2 regions of the Pseudarthrobacter sp. 902506025 genome follow, and region 1 is predicted to be linked to the other one. Evidence: predicted binding sites of a transcription regulator. Region 1 holds the regulator's gene; the other holds the start of a gene.
The links. The regulator Rex, encoded in region 1, represses fermentation and respiration genes when NADH is low (regulators of the CRP and FNR family bind a similar motif). The targets are predictions, from matches to a motif close to CTTGTGAANNNNTTCACAAG.
Positions count from the first base shown of each region.

Region 2: the regulator Rex is predicted to act here: its motif matches at 1,734-1,753, upstream of AB0280_RS15735 (glyceraldehyde-3-phosphate dehydrogenase).

Region 1 covers NZ_JBFBKW010000002.1:532,528-536,462, forward strand. The annotation lists gene AB0280_RS06305 (30S ribosomal protein bS22) at 1-12, shown strand, start outside; gene AB0280_RS06310 (HAD family hydrolase) at 117-935, opposite strand; gene AB0280_RS06315 (glutaredoxin family protein) at 1,014-1,268, shown strand; gene AB0280_RS06320 (redox-sensing transcriptional repressor Rex) at 1,279-1,983, shown strand; gene AB0280_RS06325 (hypothetical protein) at 2,055-2,882, opposite strand; gene AB0280_RS06330 (YceI family protein) at 3,116-3,664, opposite strand; gene AB0280_RS06335 (histidine phosphatase family protein) at 3,879-3,935, shown strand, end outside.
Region 2 covers NZ_JBFBKW010000009.1:33,549-37,483, forward strand. The annotation lists gene AB0280_RS15720 (YaaA family protein) at 1-674, opposite strand, end outside; RNA gene rnpB (RNase P RNA component class A) at 733-1,120, shown strand; gene AB0280_RS15730 (TspO/MBR family protein) at 1,165-1,698, shown strand; gene AB0280_RS15735 (glyceraldehyde-3-phosphate dehydrogenase) at 1,970-3,448, shown strand; gene AB0280_RS15740 (hypothetical protein) at 3,524-3,733, shown strand; gene AB0280_RS15745 (HNH endonuclease family protein) at 3,860-3,935, shown strand, end outside.

The DNA.
Region 1 (3,935 bases):
AACAAGAAGTAGAGATACTTCGAACAGCGTGGAAATGCCCGTCGCCTTCCAAAGGCGGCGGGCATTTTTTTGTCGTCAGGGTTTAGACTGCAGGCTTTTGGCTGCGGCAGGGTGTTTTATGCCCGGGGACCGCGGATGCGGGCGAAGCCCTTCCAGAGGCCGTAGACAGCACCGCCGAAGGTTGCTGCCTTGAGGCCCAGCGTGGCAGCGCGGCGGCCCGCGCGGAAGTCATAAACGGGCCAGTTCCGGTCCCGGGCGTGCCGGCGAAGCTTGGCGTCCGGGTTGATGGCCACGGGGTGTCCCACCAGTGACAGCAGCGGCACGTCGTTGTAGGAATCGCTGTACGCCCAGCAGCGCTTGAGGTCCAGGCCCTCCTGGTCCGCAATTCCCTGGACCGCTACGGCTTTGGCCGAGCCGTGCAGGATGTCCCCCACTAGGCGCCCGGTGTACATGCCGTCCGACACCTCACCTACTGTCCCGAGCGCTCCGGTCAGCCCCAGCCGGGTGGAGATGACTGTTGCCACTTCGATGGGGGTGGCCGTCACCAGCCAGACGCGGCGGCCCACCCGCAGGTGCTGTTCCGCCAACGCCTTGGCGCCGGGCCAGATCCGCGATGCGATCATCTCGTCGTAGACTTCTTCGCCGAGGGCCTTGATGTCGTCAACGGTGATGCCGGCGGCCAGCGTCAGGGCCGAATCACGGACCGCATGGACGTCGTCGATATTCTCACCGCGCGCCACGAACTTGAACTGCTTCCACGCGAATCCGGCCGCCTGGGCCAGGGTGAACGCGCCGCGCTGGTGCATCTTCCGCGCCACGTGGAAGAGGCTGGCCCCGCGCATCAAAGTATTGTCCACATCGAAAAACGCCGCTTCACCGGGCTGCGGCGCAGCAACCGGCCGCGTGACGACGGCGACGTATTTCTCCTCGGGCATGGACTTGAGTCTAGTCAATCCACCCGCTGGCCGCCGTCGGCGTCACCCGCACGGCGCGAACGGCGATACCGTTAAGCCATGGCTACCCCCCGCGTCGTCCTGGTCACCAAAGCTGACTGCCACCTTTGCGAGGAGGCGCGCGACGCCGTCGGCCGGGTCACTGCCTCGTTGGGCCTTACCTGGAGCGAAGAGTTGGTGGACAACCAGCCCGAACTGCGGGAGCGTTACGCCGAAGAGATCCCCGTGGTCCTGGTTGACGGGGTGCAGCGCGACTTCTGGAAGATCGACGAAGCCCGGCTGGAACGCGTCCTGCAGCGCGCCATGGCCAATTAGGGGGATGCGAGTGACGTCCTTGGATTCAACGTCCCAGCCTGTCCCGGGCATCCCGGATGCCGCGGGTGCACCGGCAAAGCAAATTCCCCCTGCTGCCGTGGCCCGGTTGACCCTGTACCTCCGGGCCCTGAACACGCTGCTGGCCGAGGGTGTTGAGCGCGTCTCCTCTGACTCTTTGGCGGAAGCCTCCGGCGTCAGTTCCTCAACGCTGCGCAAGGACCTGTCCCACGTGGGGTCCTACGGCACCAGGGGAGTGGGGTACGAGGTCCAGTACCTCAGCCGCCACATTGCCGCGGCCCTGGGGCTCACGCATGACTGGAAAGTGGCCATCGTCGGAGCCGGAAACCTGGGCAAGGCGCTGGCACGCTACGGCGGCTTTGAATCGCGTGGCTTCGATGTGGTGGCCATCTTCGACGCGGACCAGATGGTGGTGGGCAACGAGGTGGGATGGCTGCGGGTCAGCGACGTCGCGGACCTTGAGACCGTCCTCCACCGCACCGGGGCCAACATGGTGGTGCTGGCGCTTCCTGCGGCGGTGGCGCAGGGCATCTGCGACCGGGTGGTGGCGGCGGGCGTGCACAGCGTGCTCAGCTTCGCACCGGTAATGCTCCAGGTTCCGGAAGGGGTCAACCTCCGCAAGGTGGACATGGCCACGGAGCTGCAGATCCTGGCCTACCACGCCCAGCGGGCGCAGGCGCCGGGGCAGACAGCCTAGGGGCACGGTTTAAAGGCGGCGGCCCGGGATGCTGGACATCCCGGGCCGCCGTTGCGTTCTGTGGTTGGTGGTCAGCGCCCGTAAGGGTTGCCGAAGCCACCGGAATACGGGTTGGCGAAGGGCTGCTGCTTCCGGAAGTAGGGGGCAGCGGCAGGGAGGTAGAGCAGGACGATGGCGGCGATCCCCAGGACGGTCCCGATCGTTGCAAAGGAGGGGATTCCGAACAGGCCGAAGACCGACAGTGCAGCAAAGACGGTTCCCAGGATGCGTGCCCAGTTCTTGCCCTTGCGGATGAAGAAGGCCACCAGCAGGTAGAGGGCGGCGCCGATGATGCCAAAGACCACCAGGGAGCCGGCGATGAAGGGCTTGATGTCGTCGTAGGTGATGTCCGCCCCGCTGGCCCGGACCTGCTGTTCAAATTCCTGCCGGAACTGCGGGGCATCCAGCTGGGTGAGGTTGACGAGGATGGAGATGACGTAGATCGCGGTGGCAGCGATCAGCAGCCAGAATGCGATGTTCACCAGCTGGGGGACGCCGTTGCTTCCGGCCGGCTGCGGCTGCTCCGAGGGGTACTGGCCGTAAGGGGACTGGCCATACGGCGACTGCCCGTACTGGGGTGCATTCTGGCCGTAGCCCGGGGCCTGCGGAGCGTTCTGCCCGTACGGGGAACCGTACTGCGGCGCGTTTTGCCCGTACTGCGGCGCTGCGGGCGGCTGGGAACCGTACTGGGGCTGGTTCTGCCCGTACTGGGGAGCGTTCTGGCCATACTGCGGCGCGTTCTGGCCGTAGCGGGGCTGCTGTGGTCCGGGCTGCTGGCTGCCGGACTGGCCGTTCCCTGGCTGGCCATTGCCGGAGTGGGGGTCTTGGGGCGCGGGAGGCGGGACGGGAGGAGTACTCATGGCGTTCCTTCTGCAGGTCGGGATCCAGGTAGGCTGCCGGGAATCGGTCCTCAGCCTTCCCCCCAGCGTGGCTTAAGTCCACCGTACCCCCGGCGGGTGGCGTTGTGGGTGATTCAGGCGGGATCCACGCCCGCGGCCGGCAGGTGAACCCGGGGGAAAGGCCCTTGGTTAAACACGGCACCCCGGTACCGGGCCGGGATGGCCTGGTACCGGGGTGCCGTGAACGGGGAAACTTATGCTGCGGGGGCGATGAAGGCCAGTTCCAGGTTGATGGCAACCTTGTCGCTGACCAGCACGCCGCCGGCCTCGAGGACGGCGTTCCAGGTCAGGCCGAAGTCCTTGCGGCTGATGGTGGTTTCGGCGGTGAGGCCGGCGCGGGTGTTGCCGAAGGGATCGACGGCCACACCGTGGAGTTCGGTCTCAAGGGCCACGGGACGGGTGACGCCCTTGATGGTGAGGTCGCCCTGGAGTTCGTAGGCATCGCCCTTGGGGACGATCGAGTTGGAAACGAAGGAGATTTCCGGGAACTTCTCGACGTCGAAGAAGTCTTCGCCGCGGACGTGGCCGTCGCGGTTGACGTCGCCGGAGTCGAAGCTGGCGGTCTTGATGGTGGCGTTGACCTTGGAGTCGGCCACGTTCTCGGCGAGGTCCAGGGTGGCCTCGGCTTCCTTGAACTGGCCGCGGACCTTGCTGATGCCCGCGTGGCGGACGGTGAAGCCGATCTCGCTGTGGGAGTTGTCCAGGGTCCAGGTGCCGGTGGTGACGTCTGCGGGAAGTGCCATGATGTTGCTCCTTGGTGTGAATGCTGCTCGGGTCGGGGGGTTGAACCTTCATCGGTTGAAGTCTCAACTAACTTGCTGCATCCAGTATAAACATGCGTTTGCATCTTTTGTTCCCGGTTTCGGAACATTTCTTCAGAAACTTGAGTTCTACTCTTTGTAGAAAGCACGTGCGGAAGATTTCGGATCGCACGCCATCTTTGAGAAACTGGTAAACATGCCCCAAGCCACTGTCCATCTGCTCCGCCACGGCGAGGTCCACAATCCCGACGGC
Region 2 (3,935 bases), on a different contig from region 1:
AGGTCCGACGGCGTGGCCGGGGCTTTGCCGCGGCGCACCAGCAGGTGCCGCGCCAGTTCGCCGCGCGTGTGCTTGGCGAAGTGGCTCACTACCTTGCGGACTCCTGCACTCTCGGTGAAGACATTCACGGAGACGGTCTGTTCCGCCGGGGGCGCCCACGCCGCTGCGTACGTGCTGGACCGGCAGTCCACCACAAGGTGTCCCTGGGCTGCTGCGCCCAGGGTGTCGGCAAGCTGCGCCTTCCAGAAGGGAGCCAGCCGGCCGACGTCGGGCAAGGACGTGCCCATGGACAACCGGTAGGCAGGAACGCTGTCGCCAAAGCGCAGGGCCCCCCACAGCGCCGAGATCACCAGGACGGACTCATCGGCCTTCCGGCGCTGAACCGGCGTCAGCGTCCGGTAGCCCAGGGCGTCATACAGGACGCCCGAATAAATGCTGTGCGCCGGCGCCGCCGGTTCGGCATGCAGTCGCGTATTGCGTTCGACGTCGTCCCGCAGGGATGCTCCGACGCCCAGCAGGGCGAGGGCATCCTGATGGGCGCTAACTGTTCCCAGCGCCTCAAGGACCTTGGCGCGGTACGGGTTGAGCTCCGGGAAGCCCAGGGCGGTCCAGTCGACGGCGGGGCCGCGGAGCGCGGGTGTCTTGCCTTCGGAAGGGGGAAGCAGAATCAGCACCGTCCGATCCTACCGGCGGCAAAAGGCGGCCGGCGGCGCCGGTAGACTGGGACCCGGATGGGACAGCCAGACGGCCGCGCGCCACGCAAGTGGCTCGAGGAACGTCCGGGCTCCGCAGGGCAGGGTGGTGGGTAACGCCCACTCGGGGTAACCCGCAGGCCAGTGCCACAGAAAACAGACCGCCTGCATTTCCGGCTCCGGCCGGGGAGGGCAGGTAAGGGTGAAACGGTGGTGTAAGAGACCACCAGCTTCCCGGGTGACCGGGAAGGCTAGGTAAACCCCACCCGGAGCAAGGCCAGACAGGACACGTTCGAGGGCTGCCCGCCCGAGTGTCCGGGTAGGCCGCTGGAGGGTGCCGGCAACGGTACTCGTAGATGGATGGCCGTCGCTCCCTTTCCGGTAACGGCAGGGGAGAACAGAACCCGGCGTATCGGCTGTCCCATCCTTAAACCGCGTTTGACCACGGGCTATGCGTCGGGGATCCTGAACCGTGCCCGTAATTCCTGAAACCCGTCCCGCACCCGCAGCGGGCATTCCCGGCGTCCGTTCACAGGGTGTTGCCCTCGCCGGTTTCCTGGCCCTTTCCGCGCTGGCCTGGGTACTCGCCTCAGTTCCCATCATCCTTAACTCCAACGGCTGGTACGCGGGCTCGCTGAAAGCTCCGTGGATGCCGCCGTCGTGGATGTTCCGCACCACCTGGATGGTGCTCTATGCCGGCGTGGCGGCAGCGGCCTGGCTGGTCTGGCGCAAAGGGCGCCTGTCCGGGGGCACCCTTGCCGGCTATGTGGGGCAACTGCTGCTCAACACTGCGTGGCCGGTGACGTTCTTCGCGATGTATCCCATGCTTGGAGTGGTGGCCCTGTGGGCAGCCTTTGCTGTCATCTGCGCGCTGACCGCAACCCTGGCGTTCCTGATCCTGCGCTTCGGACCGGTGGACGCCACCGCCGGGTACCTGGTGCTGCCGTACTTTTCCTGGCTCGTGTTCTCCGCCAGCCTGAACCTGTACTCTGCCATCCACAACTGAAGGCCGGCAGTCTGCGTTGTGCGGTCCGCCCCGGGCGTGTGAGTGATTTCACGCATCCCGAGCGTGTTCCGTGGACCGTGCCAAATTAGAATGGATTCCGGACGCAGGAGTTCTACCGCCGAAAGTTGCGTCCGCAACCGGCGGTTTTTCTTTGCACGCGATCCAGGCGCCTGGGGACCATCCCCTGCGGGCGCCGGTGCCCCTGGACATCATCAGGTGGCCTACATCTGTGTACGACGACGTACACGGCTGAACCGAGGAAGGTATTTCTGTGAGCCAGACGTCTGATTCTTGTCTTGATACGTGGATGGGCCGGGAGGCCCTCGCCGAGGCCATGATCCCGGTGATCGGCAGGCTGTACCGCGAAAACAACGTGGTGACCAGCATCCACGGCCGGAGCCTGATCAACAAGTCCACCATGAACATCCTCAAGGCGCACCGCTTCGCGCGCCGGATGAGCAAGGACGAACTGCTCCTGGAGGACACGGCGCCCCTGCTGAACACGCTGGCCGGACTCGAACTGGGTGCCGCCGCGATCGACATCGCCCGCCTGAACCAGAAGTTCAAGGAAGAAGGCAACGGCGCCACGCTGGAGGAATTCCTCCGCGAAGAGCTCGCCGAAATCGTGGGCAAGCGGGGCGGCGATGACCGCACCAGCACCGACGTCGTGCTCTATGGCTTTGGCCGCATCGGCCGCCTCCTGGCCCGCGTCCTCATCGAAAAGGCCGGCGGTGGCCACGGCCTGCGCCTGCGGGCCATTGTGGTGCGCCGCGGATCCGACAACGACCTCTCCAAGCGGGCCAGCCTGCTGCGCCGCGACTCCGTCCACGGGTCCTTCGAAGGCACCATCCGGATCGACGAGGCGGCCAACACCATCACTGCCAACGGTGTCCAGATCCAGGTCATCTACTCGAACGACCCCGCCACCATCGACTACACCGCCTACGGCATCAACAACGCCCTGGTGGTGGACAACACCGGCCGCTGGCGCGACGCCGAAGGCCTGTCCCAGCACCTGCAGAGCAAGGGCGTTGCGCGGGTCCTGCTGACCGCGCCGGGCAAGGGTGAATTGAAGAACATCGTCCACGGCATCAACCACCGGGACATCACCGACTCGGACAAGATCGTTTCCGCGGCGTCCTGCACCACCAACGCCATCACCCCGGTCCTGAAGGCCATCAACGACAAGTTCGGCGTGGTCCACGGCCACGTGGAAACCGTCCACTCCTTCACCAACGACCAGAACCTGATCGACAACTTCCACAAGGGCGACCGCCGCGGCCGTTCCGCTGCGCTGAACATGGTCATCACCGAAACCGGTGCCGCCAAGGCAGTGGCGAAGGCCCTGCCCGAACTCCTGGGAAAGCTCACCGGCAGCTCCATCCGCGTCCCCACCCCGGACGTTTCGCTGGCCATCCTGAACCTCACCCTTGAAAACGGCACCACCAAGGACGAGGTCAACAACTACCTGCGTGAAATGTCGCTGCACTCGGACCTGCGCAAGCAGATCGACTACATCGACTCGCCCGAGGTTGTCTCCACCGACTTCGTCGGATCCCGCCGCGCCGGGATCGTGGACGGCCTGGCCACCGTGTCCACGGACAAGAACCTGGTCCTCTACGTCTGGTACGACAACGAGTTCGGCTACAGCTGCCAGGTGGTCCGCGTCATGGAAGAGATGGCAGGCGTGAACCCGCCGTCCTTCCCCGCCAAGGAAAGCGCTGCCGCCTTGGCCGCGATCGCCGTCTAGGCACATCCGCCCGCGTCCTGCGAATTCCCGGCTGATTCTCTGGAATCAGCCGGGAAACGGGACCACACTGGTGGCATGGACAACGAATCGACACTTCAGCACGAAACCACCCTCGAGCACGCACTGGACGTGGCCAAAGCCAACCATAAGGAAGCCGTGCGGCTTCTGGAGCGCGCCCGTGCCGCCCAGAGGACCGGCGACGTCACCGATGAGCGGGTGCGCCAGCTCGAGGACCTGCTGTCCATCGCGGAAGAAGACCTGCGTAGGGTCACCAGGGAACAATAACCCGGCGGCCACCACCGGGCGCTGTGACCCATCACTCGTCCTCAACAGTGTGGATATCAGCGGCCGCCCGCGCCCTGTGTCCTAGGCTCTTGGGGTGCCCGACTTTCCCCTCCCGGCGTCAACCCCGTGACCGTCAGCTGGTCCGCCTACCGCCGCGCACGCCGCCGTTCCCGGCAGGCTTGGGCGCTTCTGGTGACGGCCG